Regions from separate parts of the Vibrio sp. YIC-376 genome, predicted to be linked through region 3. Evidence: predicted binding sites of a transcription regulator. Region 3 holds the regulator's gene; each other region holds the start of a gene.

Region 1 (7,750 bases), on a different contig from region 3:
GTTAATGAAGCCTTCAAACAGTAGCTGGAATCGATTCTGGTAGAACTGTACATGACGTGTCGTCGCGACATTGAACCATTTTTCCGGCTCATTGTTACTACCAGCAAGGTAACAAATGCCTTTGCTTCTATCTCCTTGGTTTGAACTTCTATCCCCTTGATTTGAAATAGTCCCTTGATTTGAGATAGCCCAACGGTCACGCCACCAACTCATGTAAGCAATATCAATTTTGCCAAATGGTAAGTTCATGTCCCAGGCTGGATCTTCTTCCACATACATTAAATCGACACTTTTGTTTTTAATGCGAGACAAGCAGACACTCAACGCTGCCGAACGGAGGAGAGGATCTTGAGGCATGTAAATAGCAACGTGCTTATTTGACCCGCACATATCAAGTACGTGCAGATAATGAGCGTACGACGTGTAAGGTGGACGAATGAGTGCACCTTTTGACGGGTAGTGGAATACAGAAAGATTCCCTAGCGGGTCTTCGACATTAGCCCGAGCCAAAATGGTCTGATATTTCTGGTCGATGCGTTCACGAAGCTTGCTTGAAGGCTCTGCTGGTGGTTCGCTGGCTTCTGCTGTGTATTCTTGAGAAACAAACCGAGAAACCTGATCGTACGGGTTATGATCAACCGTGCCAATCGGCTCTTCGTCAGATGAGTAGTTCACGTGCTGACAGAGAATATAACCGGAATGTGCTTCACCGGAGACAATCCAGTATACGCCATTATTACTCTTTGGCTGCAGAGCGATGTAATTCGATGCTAATTCATAATGATTAGCGTGGTTTACCCAGCGAGCATCAATGGTCGCAAGTTTTCTGCGACAGCGACTAGCAATGTGATCTACGTGATCGTAAAACGTTTTAGGGTTGATGCTGAGCTTACGACAGATTTCGCGCACGGAATAACCAGTGAACAGCAAACCCATTAAGTTCTCTTGGAACTGAAGCTTTTTATTCGCACCGGACCATTTATCGACGAAAGTACTTTGACACGCTTTGCAGCGGTAACGTTGGCGATCGCCACTGTAACCAAAAGCGTGGTATAGGTGTTTGTGAGTGTGGACAGAGAGTCCAAAGTTGTCGCATTCATTATTACGACAGGCAGGCAAACCGTCACTATGGACGTGCCGCAGACGATGAAGTTCGTTCACTACATCGCGGTTGTTAAGTAAAGGGGGGAAAGCTCCACATTCACGACAAACCATCGCTGGACGCTTAGGGTTAGCATGTTGCAGAACGTAACGTTTTGCATCGCTCAATCCAAAGTTGTCACACGCCAATGTTTTACAAAAGTTGAGTTGTAACCCATCTGCATCTTTTGGCAGTTCGCCGTTAGACACGATCACCCCCTCTGGGTAATTCAGGCAGCCGGTCAGGCACCGGCTGCAAATGATTAATTAGATGTTAATTGCGGTTTCTAGTGCAACTTTCATCATGTCGTTGAACGATTTTTGACGTTCTTCTGAGCTTAGTTTTTCACCACGGATGATGTGGTCAGAAACTGTCAGGATAGTCAGCGCTTTTGCACCTAGGTCTGCAGCGACACCGTAGATACCAGCCGCTTCCATATCTACACCTAGGATGCCTAGTTTTTCCATCTTCGCGAACAGGTCGGTTTCAGGTGTGTAGAACAGATCAGCTGAGAATACGTTACCCACTTTTACTGGTACTTCTTGCAGGCGTGCTTGTTTTACTGCTTCTTCTAAAAGGTCGTAGTCAGCAATTGCCGCGAAGTCGTGGTTGTTAAAACGGATACGGTTAACTTTTGAGTCAGTAGAAGCACCCATACCGATCACAACGTCCATCAGATTGACATCGTCACGTACAGCGCCACAGCTACCTACGCGGATAACGTTTTTCACGCCGTATTCAGCGATCAACTCGTGTACGTAGATACAGCATGAAGGGATACCCATACCGTGACCCATTACAGATACTTTCTTGTCTTTGTAAGTGCCAGTGAAGCCGAACATGTTTCGAACATCACAAACTTGCTTCACATCTTCCAGGAACGTTTCTGCAATGTACTTAGCTCGCAAAGGATCGCCAGGCATTAGAACTGTTTCAGCGAAATCACCTGGTTGTGCGTTGATGTGTGGGGTTGCCATAAGTGCTCTCCAAAGTCTTGTTTGATAAAACGCATCTAGTATAGATGGCTGTTACCAATTCTGTTGAATTCGTTCGTTTTCGTTGAGGCAATAATATCGGGGAGCAAGCTACATCCTTGAGAGGTTGGTCACAAAAACAACCCTTATAGAAACCAAGCTTTATGATTATAACGAAATATGTTGAAAGCCGAAAGGCAATCGATTTGCTCGGAGGCGATTTGTTGATGTCGCACGCAAAATCAAAGATTGAGGCGACATTACTTTTTTGTATTCGCGGTGATCTAAGTGCAGTTCGAGCGTGTAAAACGATTAAATTGTACAATTTAATTTCTTGTATAACCTAAGCAAGCTTGCTATAAGTTATACAATAAAACCTTTTGTATAGGGATGGCGTAATCATGGAATCTTCAATCAAAGTAGGTATCAGTTCTTGTGTTTTAGGTGAACGTGTCCGTTTCGACTCTGGTCATAAGGTGAGTAATTTCGTGACTAAAGAGCTCAGTAATTACTTCGACTTTGTTTCTGTTTGCCCCGAGGTCGGTGTTGGTATGCCAGTTCCTCGACCTACTATTCGTTTGATCTCTAATGAAGAACGTCTGGCACTGGTGGAAACAAAAAATCCTGAGAATGACCACACTGACAACATGTTGGCATACTCTGAGAACAAAGTTGATGAGCTTGAGAAGCAGAATCTATGTGGCTACATCGTCTGTGCCAAATCGCCAACCTGTGGTATGGAGCGTGTCAAAGTGTACAGCAATCATAATGCTTCAAAAGAAGGGGTAGGTTTGTACACTCAAACACTAATGCAGAAAATGCCCTGGTTACCGGTTGAGGAAGATGGACGTCTGAATGACCCGGTTCTTAAAGAGAACTTTATTACTCGCGTGTACTGCCTTAATGACTTTTATGAGTCAATGTCAGGAGAACCAACCCGAGGCAAAATCATTGATTTCCACTCCCGCTATAAATTAACGCTAATGGCGCATCATCCTGAATCGTACCGTTCATTGGGGCGTTTGGTGGCTGATGTTGCAAGTTACAACATTGAAGACTTTTATGCAGCATATCGCTCAGGATTAATGAAAGCCCTCTCAAACCGAGCCAGCCGCAAAAATAACACCAATGTACTGATGCATCTTCAAGGGTATTTCAAACGATCCTTGAATAAAGGTGAAAAGGAAGAGCTGGTGACCGTCATCCATGATTATCGTACCGGTTTGTTGCCGTTGCTTGCTCCGCTAACACTGATTAAGCACTATCTAAATACTTATCCGGACGAGTATTTACAAAAACAAAAATACTTAGAGCCGCACCCGCAGGAGATGAGATTACGTTATGGCTTGTAGTTCAGAAGAAAAACTGTACGCAATTAGAGATGTCGCAGAGTTGACGGGCGTAAAACCCGTCACGCTGAGAGCTTGGCAGAGAAGATATAACCTTATTCAACCGCAACGGACAGAAAAAGGTCATCGCTTATATCGCCAGCAGGATATTGACACGATTCGAGAAATACAAAGCTGGTTGGTGAAAGGCATCGCTATCGGCAAAGTAAAAGGCTTGCTGGGAAAAGCTGATGATGTAGAAATCAGCTCGGAACCGTACGTATTAGAAGAAGTTGAGACCTTGTTGTCCGCACTGTCTCAACTCAATAGCGCTAAGATAGAGAGTGTTTTGACGTCAGTGATGAAGGAGTATCCTTTTAACTTAGTCGTTGAGCAATTTATTAATCCGGTGTTTGATGCATTGGAGTTAGTCAAAGGGTCGCTTCGATCCTTGCAGAAGGGGCTCTTTCAAACCTGTCTTATTAAACGACTCGCACTCGTGATTGATTCTGAAAATAAGGCTGCCTCGAAAGGGAAGTGTTTGCTCGTCAGTTTTGAACAGCTTCGGGAATCGGAAAGCTGGATTCAAGCGGCGAAGCTTTGTGAACTGGGATATCACGTCACCTTAATTGACAAAGTAAACGACATTTCTGGCTTAATTGAACACGAGGTAATTGAGCGTTATCAGCAAGTATTTCTGTTCTCCAACAAAGCACTACCAATCAAACAAGTAGAAGCGTTAAAAGCGTTACAGACTCAATTCCCGAATCAAATTCAGTGCTCAGAGGTGATCGAAAAACTCCACCTAGGCCACACGCAGAGTAGTTAAGGAGTCAGTATGGTTCTGGTCTGGTTTCGACGTGATCTAAGAACGTTAGACCACACAGCACTAAAGGCGGCTCTGGATTCCGGGCAGCCTGTTGTCGCGTGTTTTATTGCAACGCCGCAGCAGTGGCGAGAGCATCACATGGCTCCAATGCAAGCGGATCTCGTCGCCCGTCGGTTAGAGCACCTTAACAGAGAACTTCACGAACTCAATATTCCGTTTCTGTATGCTGAAGTCGAACAGTTCGATGACTGCACTGATGTGATTAGTGGCTGGGCAGAATTATTGAACGTGACCAGCGTGATGGCGAATATTCATTATGAAGTCAATGAGCAAGCACTTGATCGTCAAGTTTCACAGACGTTAAATCAATCTGGCATCAGTTTTGAGCTCTTTCATGATAAGTGTGTTCACGCACCAACGACCGTTCTTAATAAGCAAGGTGACTACTTTAAGGTATTTACCCCTTTTAAAAGAGCCTGGTTGCAAAAGTTCCAAATACCTATAGTCTCGAAACCTCAGGTTCAGGAAGAGCTTTCGAACAAAGTGTTGCGAGTTCTGGAGGGAAAGTGCTTCGATGACTGTTTCACATTCAGTTATCCGCGAGAGTCCAGTGATCATTGGTTTGCGTCAACGAATGACATTCTGAAACAGCTGAGAATGTTCGTTCGTGAGTGTAGTGATGAGTATCGTAATGAACGTGATTTTCCTTCGGTAGCCGGAACGAGCCAGTTATCTCCTTACTTAGCGATTGGTGCTTTGTCACCAAGACAGTGTCTTGCGCGGTTGTTTGCTGAGAGTGCACATCCGGACTTGTCTGAAGGAAAAGCAACATGGTTAAGCGAAATCATTTGGCGTGAGTTCTACCAACATTTGCTGGTCTTCGAACCAAAACTGGTGAAAGGAAAAGGCTTTATTGATTGGGAAGAAAAGATTCAGTGGTCTTACGACGAGCAAGCGTTCGAGCGTTGGAAAACTGGCACAACAGGTTTTCCTATCGTTGATGCAGCCATGCGTCAGCTTAATCAAACTGGCTGGATGCATAACCGTTTACGTATGATAGTGGCGAGCTTTTTGACTAAAGATCTGCACATTGATTGGCGATGGGGTGAAGTCTACTTTATGAGCAAACTTGTCGATGGTGATTTTGCGGCCAATAATGGGGGATGGCAATGGTCTGCATCGACCGGTTGTGACGGTCAGCCTTACTTCCGAATTTTCAATTCAGTCAGCCAAGGCGAAAAGTTTGATGGAGATGGTTCCTTTGTGCGTCATTGGGTTCCGGAAATTAAGAGTGTGCCAAACAAGTTCATCCACAAACCATGGACGTGGGAGGGATTTTCTTTACTGGATTATCACACTCCAGTGGTTGATCACAAAGTGGAAAGAGAGATAACCTTACGGCTCTTCAAAAGTGCCAAGGAATAAAGTGAAATGCTTAGCAAAAAGCGATCAATGAGTATCGCGAAACGAACCCTGTTATCAGTATCGTTGTCATTAGTTAGTGGATTGTCATTTGCTAAGATGTACGAGTTGCCGACAGACAGCAGTCGTCTTATTGGTCGTATTGAGAACCACGTGGTGCAAGACGGCGAAACGATGGCTAACATTGCTAAGCACTATGATGTTGGTATGCTCGCTTTAATGGCGGCGAATAAAGGTGTAGATCCTTTCCTTCCTCAAGCCGGACATGTTCTTACTGTTCCAACCCAGCTTATTCTGCCGGATGTCCCGCACCAAGGTATTGTCATTAACTTGGCTGAGTTACGTCTGTACTACTTTCCGTCAGAAGGTGGGATAGTACACGTATTTCCAGTTGGTATTGGACGTATCGGACGAGATACACCAGAGATGACGACAAGTATTAGCCAAAAACGTCCTAACCCTACGTGGACACCACCTGCTTCAATCCGTGCCGAGTACAGAGCGAAAGGTATTGATCTGCCTGCGGTCGTTCCGTCCGGGCCTGATAACCCACTCGGCATGTTTGCGCTTCGCTTAGCCTTTGGAAACGGCGAATATCTGATTCACGGTACCAATAAAGATTTCGGGATAGGCATGCGCGTAAGTTCGGGTTGTATCCGTATGGATCCAAGTGATATCGAATGGCTGTTTGAGCAAGTTCGCCGCGGTGAACAAGTGAGAGTCATAAACCAACCGGTTAAAGTGGCACTTGAACCAGATCGAAGTGTCTTTATTGAAGCTCATGAGCCGTTAACTCGCAGTAATGGTAAGAAAGACGACCTAGAATTGCCGAAAGAGTTAGGCTGGTGGCTGAGTGAATTTGGAATGAAAGATGTGAAGGCTAAAGCAGTTATTGCTGCGCAGAATGGCGTTCCAGTAGAAATAACCGCGCCGTGAGGCGCGGCATAACACTATGAATTACTTAGTGTAAGATTGAGCGATGTTATCGATACGCTCATTAGCACGTGCAGCTTCTTCTTGAGCAGCCATTGCTGCGTCATTTGACTTTTGAACGTCAGATTGAAGAGCTTGTACGTCTTGGCTTAGTTGGCTAACTTGATTACTTAGATCGTCTAGTTTAGCTGAAGTTGCATCATCAGAAGATGCACAACCTGCTAGTAGAAGTACTGAAGCTGCTGCAGCTGCGATCAACGTTTTGTTCATATAAGAACTCCTTGCTTATAGTGAAAGTCCCGCTCCATTATTTTTTTTGTGAAGCGAGGTTAAATGTGGACACATTGTATCAGTACATGATGTAGCAAAAGTCAAAAAAATCCAAGAATTTCATGGAGTACCTGACATTAACTTTTACCTGAGCCTAACAAAAGACAACACTTCTGCTTTCATTTACTCCACTACCGTCTTCATAGCAGGTATTTTTGCCACGTTCCTGATATCAATAATTTAGACGATATTGACGTAAATGGAAGCTTCTGCTCGCAAATAACCGTAATACGCTTTGATAAATCAGAACAATTTGGGCTAATGACACGGCAGCTATGTATTGACGCCTTTAAGTTTAGGGCATAGATGGCCGGTGTGTTTTTAAAGTTGCTTCAGTCTCAAAAGTAACTTTATTTTTTCTGCAAGAATTAGTTTGTGTGATCTCTATCTATACTCCTATGATTTGCGCTATTATATCGGGCTTTTATTTTTTGCCATATTTAGAGCGAAAACGGCATCACTGAGCAATTATACTGACTGATTTATTGGAGAATACTTTGCAATTTAAAGATCTAGGCCTAGACAACCGATTATTGAAGAACCTAAAACACTACGATTTTAAAAAAGCGACTGACATTCAGCAGCAGGCGATTCCTGTTGCGATTGCAGGCAAGGATCTATTAGCGTCTTCGAAAACTGGCTCAGGCAAGACTCTGGCGTTTGTATTGCCAATGCTTCATAAATCACTTAAGACAAAATCGTTTACCGCGAAAGACCCTCGAGCTGTGATTTTGGCTCCAACACGAGAGTTGGCTAAACAGGTATACGGTGAACTTCGTTCAATGCTTGCAGG
Region 2 (7,750 bases), on a different contig from region 3:
GTTACTGCTTTGTATTCTGGGTGGATACCAGCTTTCATGGGATAACCTCAATAGTAGGCCGTGTCGCTATACGAGTCTAAGCCGTACACCACACGTAATTAATATTAAAAATGCGATACCGCATCAGCTTATTGCCGAAGCCATATCTCAAGGCGCGATATATTAATGAATCACATTGATAGGATCAACATATTTGGCAATTTTTTCGCCACTTTTTTATCCAGTCTATTTGTAATAGCCGCTTTCACGCACCGAAGATCGGCTTTACTCGAATTTTCCTACTGATTTTAATAGACTCTAAGCTTCTTTCCCTCTTTATATTACAGCTTGAAAACTATGCGTCCATCCATTGCGAGAGTGGCACTGCCCGTCCCACTCGATAAACAATTCGATTATGCCATCCCGGGACATCTGTTTCCGATTATTGGCGGACGTGTATCTGTGCCGTTTGGTCGCCAGACTCTGGTGGGTATTGTCACCGCAATGGTGAACCACTCTGATTTCCCTAAAGAACAACTCAAGCCCATTAAAGCGGTATTAGATTCTCAGCCAATCTGGTCAGACAAACTGTTCTCGTTGCTCACATGGTGTAGCCAGTTTTATCAATACCCATTGGGCGATACCCTTCACAACGCAATGCCGGCAGCTTTAAGAAAGGGCAAGCCTGCCGATTTTGCTACGTTGCAAGAATGGCAAATCACCGAATCTGGCAAAGACAAACTCATGCAAGGGCTCGGACGCGCCGTAAAACAACAGCGCGCACTACAAATGATGACTCATGGCCCTATTCCTCATCAGGAACTGGTTGAGCAAGAGATCACATCAAGCGTATTAAATACATTGGAAGAAAAAGGCTGGGTTGAACGAATAGAGAAGAAACCAGCCACATCCACATGGTCACACTCGGTAGAAAGTGACGTCGATAAGCCAAAACTCAATCATGAGCAGGCATTAGCCATTGCCAGCGTGAACAGTCAAAACGGGTTTGCCTGCTATTTATTAGAGGGCGTGACTGGCTCAGGCAAAACAGAGGTCTATCTCAACCTGATCAAGCCCGTATTGGAGAAAGGCAAGCAAGCATTAGTACTGGTTCCGGAAATCGGCCTTACGCCGCAAACCATTAACCGATTTAAACGTCGCTTCAATGTACCAGTTGATGTGATTCACTCGGGTTTAAATGAAACCGAGCGTCTAAATGCCTGGTTATCTGCTCGGGATAAAGCCGCAGGGATCATTATCGGAACCCGCTCTGCCCTGCTCACTCCCTTTGCCGAACTCGGTATTATTATCGTTGATGAAGAGCATGACTCGTCATACAAACAGCAAGATAGTTTACGCTACCACGCGCGCGATGTTGCAGTGATGCGTGCGCACAAAGAGCAGATACCTATCGTGCTGGGTTCTGCGACTCCCGCTCTAGAAACGCTGCACAATGCACTAACGGGTAAATATCACCATCTGACGCTCACTCAGCGTGCTGGCTCAGCGGTACCAACAACAAACAAAGTTCTCGATGTCAAAGGACAATATTTAGAAAGTGGTTTATCCGCATCTTTAATTGCAGAAATGCGTAAACACTTAAAAGCCGGTAATCAGGTAATGCTATTCCTTAACCGTCGCGGCTTTTCTCCTGCGCTTATGTGTCATGAGTGTGGCTGGATTGCAGAGTGTAAACGGTGCGATGCCTACTACACCTTCCACCAATACAGTAATGAAATACGCTGCCATCACTGTGGCTCGCAGCAGCCAGTGATTCATCAGTGTCAGGGATGTGGTTCCACTCAACTGGTGACCGTTGGTGTCGGTACTGAGCAGCTAGAACATCAGTTGGCGCAACTCTTTCCAGAATACAAAGCTATTCGTATCGACCGAGACAGCACTCGTCGCAAAGGCAGTTTAGAAGATGCCCTCGAGTCGATTCGCAAGGGCGACTACCAGATTTTAATAGGCACACAAATGCTCGCTAAAGGGCATCATTTTCCTAACGTCACACTCGTTGCTCTTTTGGATGTGGATGGATCTTTATACAGCAGTGACTTTCGTGCTTCTGAACGTCTCGCACAACTTTTCATTCAGGTTGCGGGACGAGCTGGGCGTGCGAGTAAACCCGGTGAAGTTATTTTGCAAACTCATCATCCAGAGCACAGTTTGTTGCAAGCACTGCTGCAAAAAGATTACCGACACTTCGCAATGAGCGCTTTAGAAGAGCGTAAACTGGCACAGCTTCCCCCGTACAGTTACCTGACTCTATTCAAAGCGGAAGCAAACCAAAGCGAATTGGTGGAGGACTTTCTGCGTCAAGTCCGTTTTACCCTCGAATCTCACCCATTATTTGATGATACTTGTATGGTGCTAGGCCCGACGCCTTCGCCCCTTGCTAAGCGAGCGGGTAAATATCGCTGGCAACTTTTGCTGCAAACGCAACATCGTTCCTTGATGCAAAAGTTATTAACCAGTGCCAAACCTGCTATTGAGTTGTTGCCTAATGCCAAAAAAGTACGTTGGAATTTAGACATAGAACCACAAGATCTCAGCTAGCAAACGTTTACTCATGTAATGAATTACCTTTTAATGTGATGGATATCACATTGTCATTACGATTTTTGTTAAACAGACCGTAACTTTCGCCATAGAAATGAATAGACTATCCAAATTAGTAAAGTCTTAAGTGCCTTGAAGCAAAAGACTTTAATTTAACTCCATGGCGATTCCCACAAGTTAAAGTGGTGTTCTAGCAAGAAACAAGCGCGTTATCTGACAAATAAACACCAAAAATGTAATGATAGGGCGTGAATTTATCTGTGCTAAATCACAGCGATTTCAATAAAGGAAATAACGTCATCTTGGCGAAATATTTGAGAGGTTAAAAACTATGGCGACAATGAAGGATGTTGCCCAACTTGCGGGAGTATCTACCGCGACGGTATCTCGAGCATTGATGAATCCAGAAAAAGTCTCGTCTTCTACGCGAAAAAGAGTTGAAGACGCAGTACTTGAGGCGGGTTACTCACCTAATTCGTTAGCACGTAATTTACGAAGAAACGAATCAAAGACTATTGTTGCTATCGTCCCAGACATCTGCGACCCTTACTTTTCTGAAATCATTCGTGGTATTGAAGATGCCGCAATGGAACACGGTTACCTCGTGTTGCTAGGTGATAGTGGTCAGCAGAAAAAACGCGAAAGCTCGTTCGTTAACCTGGTTTTTACTAAGCAAGCTGACGGGATGCTGCTGCTTGGTACAGACTTACCTTTTGACGTCAGTAAACCAGAACAAAAGAACCTGCCTCCAATGGTTATGGCCTGTGAGTTTGCTCCTGAGCTAGAGCTTCCAACAGTCCACATTGATAACCTGACCTCGGCATTTGAAGCCGTCAATTACCTGACTCAACTCGGTCATAAGCGTATTGCACAGATTTCAGGTCCTGATACCGCCGTATTATGCCAATTCCGTCAGCAAGGTTATCAGCAAGCACTGCGTCGAGCCGGCATCAATAAAGACCCTCAGTACAGCATCGTCACCGAATTCTCTTTTGAAGGCGGAGCAAAAGCCGTACGTAAACTGTTGGAACTGCCGGATCCACCAACCGCTATTTTCTGTCACTGTGACACTATGGCTATTGGTGCGATTCAGGAAGCGAAAAAGCTAGGATTGCGAGTGCCGCAAGATCTGTCGGTAGTGGGCTTTGATGACATCAACTTTGCTCAGTACTGCGATCCACCATTGACGACCATCTCCCAGCCTCGCTACGAGATTGGCCGACAAGCGATGCTAATGATGCTCGAACTTTTGAAAGGTCACGACGTACATTCAGGCTCACGTCTTCTGGAAACTAATTTGATCGTACGAGGAAGCGCAGCGCCTCCTCAACGCGCATAATTTTTCTCACCATTGGCGTGAGATGCTATCCATTCAAAGCGGTGCTAAATTTGCGCCGCTTTTTTGTATATGTATCTAACAAGATTACAGAAACAGGGTGTTTTCTGGTCTCATTCTGGATTAACATAATTGGAATAATACTTGATGACCAGAAGTAGCCGTGGCAAACAGAGATTATGTGAGACGGGGGCGCGGAACCCCAAAAAAGTCGACAAAAAAACAACCGTCTAGAAAGAAACCTTGGCGTAGCGGTCTACTGGCAATCGTGCTAGTGGGCGGTTTTGGTTACGGGCTCTACTTACTCAACAATGATCCGGAACCTCAGCCTGTTGCCGAGAAGCAGCCAACGACTCCAGTCAGCAAACCTAAGCCGAAGAAGGATTTACCACCACCACCGGAAGAAAAGTGGGAGTACGTGGAATCACTCCCTAAGCGTGAAGTCGAGGTGGTAGCAAAAGAGATTGAAGTTTCGAAGATCCCTTACGTAATGCAATGTGGCGCTTACAAGACTCAGGCTCAGGCTGATGAGCGAAAGTTGGCTATCGCCTTCCAGGGTTTGTCGAGCAAGATAGTCAAAAAAGAAGGTAGTTCTTGGTATCGGATCATTTTAGGTCCATACAAATTTAAGCGCGATGCTGAGAAAGATCGCCATAAGTTGCAACGAGCTAAAATCGAGCCGTGTGCGATTTGGAAAGAAAATTATTAAAAGAAGGGCCTAGGGAAAAATAGGTCCTAGATCCTAGAAGCGTCTGCGGTGAGTGCAGTAAGAAATGTCAGCTCACGTGCTCGCTGCTTTGGAATACAGAATACGGATTACAGGGTCCTAGGTAGCTAGGTCCTAGGTTTACTTGTTGAAACTTCCGTGCTTAAAATTCAGAGTATAGGGCGCTTCGCTTCTCGATTACAGAAAACAGGAAAGACAACGCTTGCGCGTATTCCGTATTCCGTATTCCGTATTCCGTATTCCAAGTGTTTTCCCTAGGACCTAGGATCCTATAACCTAGGTCCTCTATCTTTTCCCCCTTGAATCCCCTTTCCCCCTCCCCCATATACAGTGATACATCCAAAGAGAAATAATTAAGAGGTCGACTCGTGACTACCATTGTATCTGTACGTCGAAATAATAAAGTCGTCATCGCGGGTGATGGCCAAGTATCTCTAGGCAATACCGTAATGAAAGGTAACGCGCGCAAAGTTCGCCGCCTATACAACAACAAAGTACTTGCTGGTTTTGCTGGCGGTACAGCGGATGCCTTCACTCTTTTTGAACGCTTCGAAAGCAAGCTGCAAATGCACCAAGGCCACTTGACCAAAGCAGCCGTGGAGCTGGCAAAAGACTGGCGCAGCGATCGCGCGCTTCGCAGACTTGAAGCGCTTCTTGCTGTCGCAGACGAAACGGCATCTTTAATCATTACCGGTAACGGCGATGTGGTTCAGCCTGAAAATGACCTGATCGCGATCGGCTCTGGTGGTGCATACGCCCAAGCCGCAGCAACGGCACTGTTAGAAAACACAGACCTGGATGCGCGTGAGATTGCTGAAAAAGCATTGAACATTGCTGGCGACATTTGTGTATTCACAAACCACTACCACACTGTAGAAGAACTAGAATCAACTACAGAGCTGGCCGCACCAACCGAGTAATCGTAACGAAGTAAGGAAAGAATATGTCTGAAATGACCCCTCGCGAAATCGTTCATGAACTGAACCGCCACATCATTGGTCAAGACAAAGCAAAACGTTCGGTTGCGATTGCTCTTCGTAACCGCTGGCGTCGTATGCAGCTTGAAGAGAGCCTACGCGTAGAAGTAACGCCAAAAAACATTCTGATGATCGGCCCGACAGGTGTTGGTAAGACTGAAATCGCTCGTCGTCTGGCGAAGCTGGCCAATGCACCGTTCATTAAAGTAGAAGCAACGAAATTCACAGAGGTGGGTTACGTTGGTAAAGAAGTAGAAACCATCATCCGTGACCTGACTGATGTTGCGGTCAAGATGACTCATCAACAGGCGATGGAAAAAGTAAAATTCCGCGCTGAAGAACAAGCAGAAGAACGTATTCTGGATGCGCTACTGCCACCAGCTCGAGACAGCTGGGGTCAGGTTGAGCAAAAAGAAGAGACATCCAACACTCGTCAAATCTTCCGCAAAAAACTGCGTGAAGGCCAGTTGGACGATAAAGAGATTGAAATTGATATCGCTGCGCCACAAATGGGTGTAGAGATCATGGCTCCTCCGGGCATGGAAGAGATGACCAACCAGCTTCAGGGTATGTTCCAGAATCTGGCTGGTGACACTAAGAAAAAGCGCAAGCTGAAAATCAAAGATGCAATGAAAGCGCTTGCTGAGGAAGAAGCTGCGAAGCTGGTGAATCAGGAAGAACTAAAAGAAGCTGCGATTTTCAACGTTGAGAACAACGGTATCGTGTTCATCGATGAGATCGATAAGATCTGTAAACGCGGTGAAAGCTCGGGCCCGGACGTCTCTCGTGAAGGTGTTCAACGTGACCTGTTACCGCTAATTGAAGGTAGTACCGTATCGACTAAACACGGCATGGTAAGAACAGATCACATTCTGTTTATTACTTCTGGCGCATTCCAGGTGGCGAAGCCGTCTGACCTGATCCCTGAACTTCAAGGTCGTCTGCCAATTCGTGTTGAACTGGAAGCATTAAGCAGTAACGACTTCAAACGTATTCTGACTGAACCAAAAGCGTCTTTGACTGAACAGTACATCGCGCTGATGAAAACAGAAAACGTCGACATCGAGTTTACTGAAGATGGTATTAAGAAAATTGCCGAAGCAGCATGGACGGTAAACGAAACCACAGAAAACATCGGTGCTCGCCGCCTGCATACCGTCATGGAGCGTCTGATGGACGAAATCTCTTACGACGCGACAGAGCAGGCTGGTTCTAAGTTCGTGATTGACGCAGCTTACGTGCACGAGCGTCTGGGCGAAACTATTGAAGATGAAGATCTAAGCCGCTTTATTCTTTAAGTTTGAGGATCTAGGGCCTAGGTTATAGGTCCTAGATCCTAGATGTCATTGCTGTAATTCAAGCGAAAAACGTTTGCTCAAATGCTCGCTTTCTTGAATACAGATTACTGAATACAGAGCGCTGCGCTTACCGAAAAGCCCCCCCCTTGCGCCTTACCTTGAGGCCGTCATTCCGAGGAGTCATAGCGACATCAGGAATCTAATATCAGCTAACTTTGAGTCGCGATAGAGAATACCGTCTCAGCAGGCACTCCTAGAACCTAGGATCCTAAAACCTAGGACCTTCTGTTCCCCCTGACTTTCATTGACTTGCTTTAGGTCAATAGCGTATCTGCTTCTTTGTGCTTATACTGGACAAATCGGTTACTAGCACGAAATATCCATGAAACAATCTTTACAGATCTGGCTTGATGCCGCTCGTCCAAAAACATTACCGCTGGCATTAGTTTCTATTCTTACCGGCAGCGCCCTCGCATATTCAGCGGGTCAGTTCTCATTAACCATTTCCATCATGGCTTTTGTGACGGCTACGCTACTGCAGATTCTTTCGAACCTGGCCAATGACTACGGCGACGCCGTAAAAGGCACAGATAATGAAAAACGTCTGGGCCCGCTGCGCGCTATACAGTCCGGTGCGGTAAGTACCAAACAGATGAAACAAGCAATAATCTTTAATATCGTGCTTACCGTCTTTTCTGGACTCATCTTAGTGTTTTACTCACTAAGCTCTTTGGAAAGTATCCTGACCTTCATTGGATTGGGCATACTTGCCATTCTAGCTGCAGTGGCTTATACCATGGGCAGCAAACCCTACGGCTATGTCGGATTAGGCGACATTTCAGTATTCCTGTTCTTTGGCTTGCTTGGTGTA
Region 3 (7,750 bases):
ATCTGAAGCCTTCCGTAAGATGTTCAACATGATGAACGTCAAACCGGCATGGGTTGAAGGTGACAGCTTCCATCGCTTTACTCGCCCGGAAATGGATATCGAAATTCGAAAAGCACGCGAACAAGGCAGACACATCAGCTACTTTGGTCCACAAGCCAATGACTTTCCTGGCCTGGAAAAGTTTTTCCATCAGTACGGCGAAAACGGTACTGGTAGCATACGCCGTTATCTGCACACATTCGATGAAGCCGTACCATACAATCAGATGCCAGGGACTTTCACTCCTTGGCAAAATTTGCCAGAGAACAGCGATGTACTTTTCTATGAAGGGTTACATGGTGGCGTTGTAGATGGCGACGTGAACGTAGCTCAGCACGTCGATTTTCTGATTGGCATGGTACCGATTGTAAACCTGGAGTGGATCCAAAAGTTCGTGCGCGATACACGTGACCGTGGCCACTCACGAGAGGCCGTCATGGACTCCATCGTTCGCTCGATGGATGACTACCTGAACTTCATCACTCCACAGTTTTCACGTACTCATATTAACTTTCAGCGTGTACCGACGGTGGACACTTCAAACCCGCTCAACGCGAAAGGTATTCCGAGTTTAGATGAGAGTTTTGTGGTGATCCGACTTCGTGGTATCAAGAATGTCGATTTCCCATACCTTCTGGCCATGATTGATGGTTCGTTTATGTCACGCCACAACACCATCGTTGTACCTGGCGGAAAGATGAGCTTTGCGATGGAGCTGATCGTACGGCCTATCCTACAACAACTCATAGAAACAGGAAAAATTGGCTAAAAATCTCGCTTTCGTAGTGTTTACTTTTCATACCGTGATCATGTGCACAGTTTTGCGTACAAAATAGCAACCATGGCACGATTAAAATCAAGAAATAATCCTAGAAAAAGGATACTATTTCTTACCGAAACACAAGATAGCTTGCAGCATATAAAAAGTGCTCTTATTCTAGTAAACCTGATTCAGGCTTAGCTAAAATATGGATAGCGCAAGCGTACCCTGCAGAGGAAGTGAGATATTATGGTTCTAGGTAAACCTCAAACCGACCCAACATTAGAGTGGTTTCTTTCACACTGTCATATTCATAAGTACCCATCAAAGAGCACGCTAATTCACGCGGGCGAAAAAGCGGAAACCTTGTACTACATCGTTAAAGGTTCTGTTGCGGTTCTTATCAAAGACGAAGAAGGTAAGGAAATGATCCTTTCTTACCTAAACCAAGGTGACTTTATTGGTGAACTTGGTCTATTCGAGGAAGACCAAGAGCGTACAGCTTGGGTTCGAGCTAAATCTCCTTGTGAAGTGGCTGAGATTTCTTTCAAGAAATTCCGTCAGCTTATCCAGGTAAACCCAGACATCCTAATGCGTCTTTCTGCGCAGATGGCTCGTCGCCTTCAAGTAACTAGCCAAAAAGTGGGTGACCTAGCGTTCCTAGACGTAACTGGTCGTATCGCTCAGACGCTTCTGAACCTGGCAAAACAACCAGATGCGATGACTCACCCAGATGGCATGCAAATCAAGATCACTCGTCAAGAAATCGGTCAAATCGTTGGCTGTTCTCGTGAGACAGTAGGTCGTATCTTGAAGATGCTAGAAGAGCAGAACCTAATCTCTGCGCACGGTAAAACTATCGTAGTTTACGGTACTCGTTAATCTCTGATAAGAGTAACGTAAGTCAAATAAATCAAAGCCACCAATGGCAACATTGGTGGCTTTTTCTTTACAGATAAAAGTGAGTCAGTCTAGAGCCCCATTCCCAACGGCCTTAAGCAGCCATCGGGAATCGAGTTAACGTATTGAATTAACTATTCGTGCTCTCAAAGATTTTATCTGCAGAAGCAGCAACGAATCCTGGATAAAGTTCACCATTTGCCATTGGGTAACGTTTAGCAAATTCGTAGAAGCCACCTGGAATGATCTCAGAGCCTTCAGTAAAGTGAACAGGCACTTTATCAGCCATGGTGGAAGATTGCTCCAGCAAAACTTCTGGCGAGCCCTTAACTTCACCACCAGACTCGTTAATCACAAATCCAGCTTGACGTAAGTGATCATTCACTTCTTGCACTTCATTGTGCTGGTTCAACTGATTCACGCTAACCGTAAAGTGGTTTGCACCGTAACCATGTGCAGCAAGCCAGGACGCGTATTCGCTCTCTTTAGCCAGAGTCTGATAATCTGCAAAACTTAGGTCCCATAAACGGCCACCATGCAAAAATGCGCTGCCTGTCAGTTTCTCTGCATCTACTTGTGCCACCAGCTTCGCAACAATCGCTTGTAGCTCTGGAGAACACTCTTCTACTTTGAGCTCACTAATAAAGACTTTTGGCTGTTTTGGATCTGGGTGCTCGTAGTGCTTAGCAACGAGTTTCTTGCTTTCAAAGACATAATCACCACACGCTTCATAGCCAATCGCTAAAAATGGCTTAGCCAGCGTTTCAATGCCAAGAGGCTCAACATTAAATGTGCGTAAAGCAATATGGTCGTTAATTAAAGGTTCATCTTCCTGAAGAAGCTGATGAACTTTAGCAGCAGAAGGGCATAGACGTTGAATGTAGTCTTGCCATAGTGATTCAAATAACACATCGGGCGTCATAACGGCTCCTTGTTACGAGATGTAGGGATAAGATAAGAATGTTGGCGGCTCGTTCACAGCCTTAAAAGCTGTCCAGAATAATGAACGAGCAGCCACCAACCTGTGACGGAATATCAGTCAGTCTAAACACGCTTGTCTAAGTTTTTAATCACTTCACTAGTCAGCCAACGCACATTAATACTCCATACATCAGCAGTGCGCTGGCAAACTGAGCCACAGTACATTGCCGAGGCTCATATACTTCAAATTAAAGCGTTAAACCCGGGCTCAACGTTGCAGGTAGTTCAGTCGCGCTACCTTCCATAGATGCCATTGGGTAAGCACAGTAATCCGCTGCGTAATATGCGCTTGGACGAAGGTTACCTGATGCACCAGGACCACCAAATGGCGCGTCGCCACTTGCACCAGTCAATTGACGGTTACGGTTTACAATACCGGCACGAATGTGGTCTACAAAGTATTCCCACTCTTGGTCATTCGTTGAAACGAGACCAGCGGACAGGCCAAAGCGCGTGTCGTTCGCCAGTTCCACTGCCTTTTCCAGACCTTCGTAACGCACCAGCTGCAATAGCGGGCCGAAATACTCTTCATCAGGTAGCTCAGCAATATTAGTGACATCGATAATGCCCGGAGATACAAATGCCGCTTCCCCTGCTTTGGCTAAAACTAGACTCTCGCCGCCTAAAGACTGAAGATTTGATTGAGCATCCAGAATGAACTTCGCCGCTGCCACAGAAATTTGCGGCCCCATAAACGGCGCTGGCTCAGCGAACGGTTGATCAACACGAATGTTCTTCGTCGCTTCAACTAACTTAGTGATTAGCGCATCGCCTTTCTCTCCCAATGGCACGTACAGGCGTCGTGCACAGGTACAACGTTGGCCTGCACTGATGAATGCAGATTGAATGATGGTGTAGACCGTTGCGTCTAAATCGCCGTAGTTCTCAGAGATAACCATTGGGTTGTTGCCACCCATTTCCAGCGCCAGCATCTTGCCAGGTTGACCCGCGAATTGGCGATGTAGAATATGACCGGTGTTTGCACTACCAGTAAACAGTACGCCATCGATACCTTTCGCATCAGCCAGAGCAATGCCTGTCTCTTTGGCACCTTGAACCAGGTTAATCACGCCTTTAGGCAAACCCGCTTCTTCCCACAGCTTCATCGCCACCTCACCAGTCCAAGGTGTTTGTTCTGATGGCTTAAATACCACGGTGTTACCCGCCAAAATTGCAGGAACGATGTGACCATTTGGAAGGTGACCAGGGAAGTTATAAGGGCCGAATACTGCCATTACGCCTAGTGGACGATGGCGCAGGACTATCTGGTTGCCTGCAGCTTCACGTGTCGCTTCACCCGTGCGTTCATGATAAGCACGAATCGAAATTGCGATTTTACCAGCCATTGCAGCGGCTTCTGTGCGAGTTTCCCAAATAGGCTTACCCGTTTCTTTAGCGATCACTTCAGCAATCTTTTCGCTGTTTTCTTTTACTTTTTCTGCAAACGCAAGCACGATCGCTTCACGTTCTGCGAATGGACGATTTTTCCACTCCACAAAAGCAGCTCGAGCAGCGGCTACCGCTTGGTTAACCTGTTCAGCAGTTGCACCTTTACCTTGCCAAATCACTTCTTGGTTGTACGGAGACAGAGATGTGAACTCTTCACCCTGACCTTGTACCCACTCACCTGCAATCCAATGTGTCATTGTTACTATCCTTAAATTCTGTCTTCTATTACTGCGGTAGAAGGCGAACGAAGTCCCCTTCCTCTACCAATAGTGCGTCCGCAAGTTCTGGCGCAAGTACGACGCTCTTGCTCTCTGCGTCATACGCCGCTTTTGCCGCTGCGGCACGGAAGTTTTCGAATGATGAGTTACACATCAAGAAATCTTGTGTACTGTTGTGCGATGCGATTTTTACTCGAGCGCGGAATGAATGACGCACAGATTCAATATTACGTACGTCACACTCAACCGTTGGACCCGCATCGAAAATGTCTACGTAACCACGGTTGGTAAAGCCTTCACGCTCCAGCAGCTTCAATGCAGGACGAGTTTTGTCATGTACCTGACCGATTACTGCTTGTGCTTCTGGACTGAGCAGGTTGATGTAGATTGGCAGCTTCGGCATTAAGTCAGCGATGAAGCCTTTCTTACCGATACCAGTCAGATAATCCGCCAACGTGAAATCAATCGAGAAGAAGTGCTCTTGCAGCCATTGCCAGAATGGAGAATTACCGTTGGCATCAGAAACACCGCGCATCTCGGCAAAAATGGTCTGAGAGAAGCGCTCTGGATGTTCAGCCATCATTAAGAAACGACACTTTGACATCAGACGACCATTCAGGCCCAGGCGGAATTTCTCACGCAAGAAAAGAGTACAGATTTCACTGTTACCCGTGTAGTTGTTGCCAAAGGTCAGCAGCTTAACGACATTGTTTACGCCTAATTTTGGCGATGAGTGAACCACTTTGCTGATGTGGTAAGAATAGAAAGGCACATCCCAACCGATAGATGCTTCGATTCCGGTAGTACCTGCAACTTCACCCGTTTCAGAGTCAAAACCCACCATCAGGTAGCCTTCGTCACCAGGTTTAGTTACGTCAGGCTTACCAAAGCTGTACTCCGAGTGTTTGATTCGATTGGTTAACAGTTCTTCGTTAACCGGTAGAGATGTAAATCCGTGGCCAGACTCAACCGCACAAGTGTGCAGAGCGTCATAATCTGACATCGCGATAGGGCGAACTACTAGCATCAATGCTCCCTCCAGATGCAAGAAAATCCTAACTATATTGATTATATTTTAGGAAAATTCCCCCGTCAGAGATCCTTGACGGGGGTTAATACGTTGGCGTTTTATTTGTTGTACCGCTTACACTAAAGTCGCGATAGCTTTATCCAGTTTCGCCAAACCTTCTTCAATTTCTTCTTTTGTAATAACCAGTGATGGCGTGAAACGGACAACGTTAGCACCTGCAATCAGTACTAACAGGCCTTCTTTACCAGCAGCGACTAATACATCACGTGCGCGACCTTGCCATGCTTCGTTTAGCGCAGCACCTAGCAGTAGGCCTTTACCACGAACTTCTGCGAAGATGTTGTATTTCGCGTTAATCTTTTCCAGACCTTCACGGAACATCGCTTCACGCTCTAAAACACCAGCCAGAACTTCAGGTTTAGTAACTTCGTTTACTACTGCTTCTGCCACCGCACAAGCCAGTGGGTTACCACCGTAAGTAGAACCGTGCGTACCAACTTTAAAGTGTTCAGCAAGCTTCGCTGTAGTTAGCATTGCGCCGATAGGGAAACCACCACCAAGTGATTTAGCTGTGCTTAGGATATCTGGCGTGATACCAAGACCTTGGTATGCGTAGAAGTGACCTGTACGGCCGTTACCCGTTTGTACTTCATCAAAAATAAGTAGTGCGTTGTACTTATCACAAAGTTCACGTACTGCTTGAGCAAACTCTGGTGTTGGAGGCACGATACCGCCTTCACCTTGCAATGGTTCCATCATCACGGCACATGTGCGGTCTGAGATGTGCGCTTGCAGTGCTTCGATATCATTGTATGGAAGATGCGTTACATCGCCTGGCTTAGGACCAAAACCATCTGAGTAAGCCTCTTGGCCGCCAACGGTTACGGTAAAGAACGTACGACCGTGGAAACCTTGTTTAAATGCGATAATTTCTGATTTCTCAGGACCGTATACGTCTGCTGCATAACGACGAGCCAGTTTTAATGCGGCTTCGTTTGCTTCTGCACCTGAGTTCGAGAAGAAAACACGCTCTGCAAAGCTTAATTCTGTCAGCGTCTTCGCCAGACGAAGTGCTGGCTCGTTAGTCATCACGTTACTAAGATGCCAAAGTTTGTTGCCCTGTTCAGTCAACGCTTCCACCATCGCAGGGTGACAATGACCAAGACAGCTCACTGCAATACCACCAGCAAAGTCGATGTATTCTTTACCTTCCTGATCCCAAATACGTGAACCTTTACCTTTCACAGGGATCATTTCCATCGGGTTATAACAAGGTACCATTACCTCATCGAATAAACCGCGCTCTACTTTAATTTCCTTTGTCATCGCACTTTCCTTCTTAATACCGCATGCCTAGCAGATAAGCGAACTTAATCGGTTCTATTTACCAGCAAATAAAGTTTTGCATTTAAGCTATTGCGGCATTGTATTTACATTCAATTAACCATTTCAATAGTGATTTATTCTTTTTACATTGAACAAAAACTGCCAATAATCACTACCTGTGATTATTTATGCACGAAGAAACAAAAATAGAGAAGATTTTTTTTATCAATCCCTGCTAATACAAGGGACAAAAGGAAAAAACTGGCGTGAATAGACAGATTCAGAGTAGTGAAACGCATAGTTTTGCAGTTCACTAACCCCGACGGAAAGATGAATTATTTGTTAAGAAAAGTGATCACGATCAGATCGTTTTACGCGCAAGAAAGTTTGCCAGCAGCTCATGGCCCTGTTCTGTTTTGATCGATTCTGGATGAAACTGCACCGCGTCAATAGGCAGAGTTTTATGTTGATAGCCCATAATCTCATCCATACTGCCATCCGGTAGCTCTGTCCAGGCAGTCAATTCAAACACATCTGGCAACGTACCATTCTTCACCACAAGAGAGTGGTAGCGGGTTACGGTGAGGGGGTTATTGAGATTTCTAAACACACTGCGACCATTGTGGCGGATTGGCGATGTTTTACCATGCATCACCTGTCGCGCCCGTACGACTGTCCCACCAAACGCCTGTGCTATGGCTTGATGACCCAAACAAACACCGAGGATTGGCAACTTACCCGCGAAATGTTGAATCGCTTGTAATGAGATACCCGCTTCGTTTGGCGTACAAGGTCCGGGAGAGATCACTAAGTGCGTAGGATTAAGTGCTTCAATACCTTGAATATCAATTTCATCATTGCGCACTACCTTTACTTCTGCGCCAAGCTCGCAAAAATACTGATAAAGGTTGTAAGTAAAAGAGTCGTAATTATCAATGATCAACAACATAAGGTGTCGGTTGCTCCCAATCCGTTTGGCAATACTGTCTCAACCACACATTTGTGATAATTGAGGGCGGTATTTTGCAACACCAAGCAAGAAAGGCA

What was found. The regulator CRP, encoded in region 3, controls carbon source genes, mostly activating them, when cyclic AMP is high. The targets are predictions, from matches to a motif close to TGTGANNNNNNTCACA.
Region 1: the regulator CRP is predicted to act here: its motif matches at 2,236-2,251, upstream of deoD (purine-nucleoside phosphorylase).
Region 2: the regulator CRP is predicted to act here: its motif matches at 2,573-2,588, upstream of cytR (DNA-binding transcriptional regulator CytR).

What each region holds. Positions count from the first base shown of each region.
Region 1 is NZ_JBBWFK010000003.1:225,639-233,388, reverse strand. It holds gene WJM94_RS08080 (transposase) at 1-1,350, opposite strand, end outside; gene deoD (purine-nucleoside phosphorylase) at 1,408-2,118, opposite strand; gene WJM94_RS08070 (YbgA family protein) at 2,517-3,467, shown strand; gene WJM94_RS08065 (MerR family transcriptional regulator) at 3,457-4,272, shown strand; gene phrB (deoxyribodipyrimidine photo-lyase) at 4,282-5,697, shown strand; gene WJM94_RS08055 (L,D-transpeptidase family protein) at 5,704-6,630, shown strand; gene WJM94_RS08050 (Lpp/OprI family alanine-zipper lipoprotein) at 6,652-6,897, opposite strand; gene WJM94_RS08045 (DEAD/DEAH box helicase) at 7,443-7,750, shown strand, end outside.
Region 2 is NZ_JBBWFK010000006.1:287,769-295,518, forward strand. It holds gene rpmE (50S ribosomal protein L31) at 1-38, opposite strand, end outside; gene priA (primosomal protein N') at 337-2,538, shown strand; gene cytR (DNA-binding transcriptional regulator CytR) at 2,873-3,880, shown strand; gene WJM94_RS13760 (SPOR domain-containing protein) at 4,041-4,586, shown strand; gene hslV (ATP-dependent protease subunit HslV) at 4,973-5,524, shown strand; gene hslU (HslU--HslV peptidase ATPase subunit) at 5,548-6,879, shown strand; gene WJM94_RS13775 (1,4-dihydroxy-2-naphthoate polyprenyltransferase) at 7,262-7,750, shown strand, end outside.
Region 3 is NZ_JBBWFK010000023.1:17,351-25,100, forward strand. It holds gene WJM94_RS23095 (phosphoribulokinase) at 1-808, shown strand, start outside; gene crp (cAMP-activated global transcriptional regulator CRP) at 1,049-1,681, shown strand; gene WJM94_RS23105 (DUF1338 domain-containing protein) at 1,830-2,621, opposite strand; gene astD (succinylglutamate-semialdehyde dehydrogenase) at 2,869-4,326, opposite strand; gene astA (arginine N-succinyltransferase) at 4,355-5,374, opposite strand; gene WJM94_RS23120 (aspartate aminotransferase family protein) at 5,492-6,703, opposite strand; gene WJM94_RS23125 (aminodeoxychorismate/anthranilate synthase component II) at 7,065-7,652, opposite strand.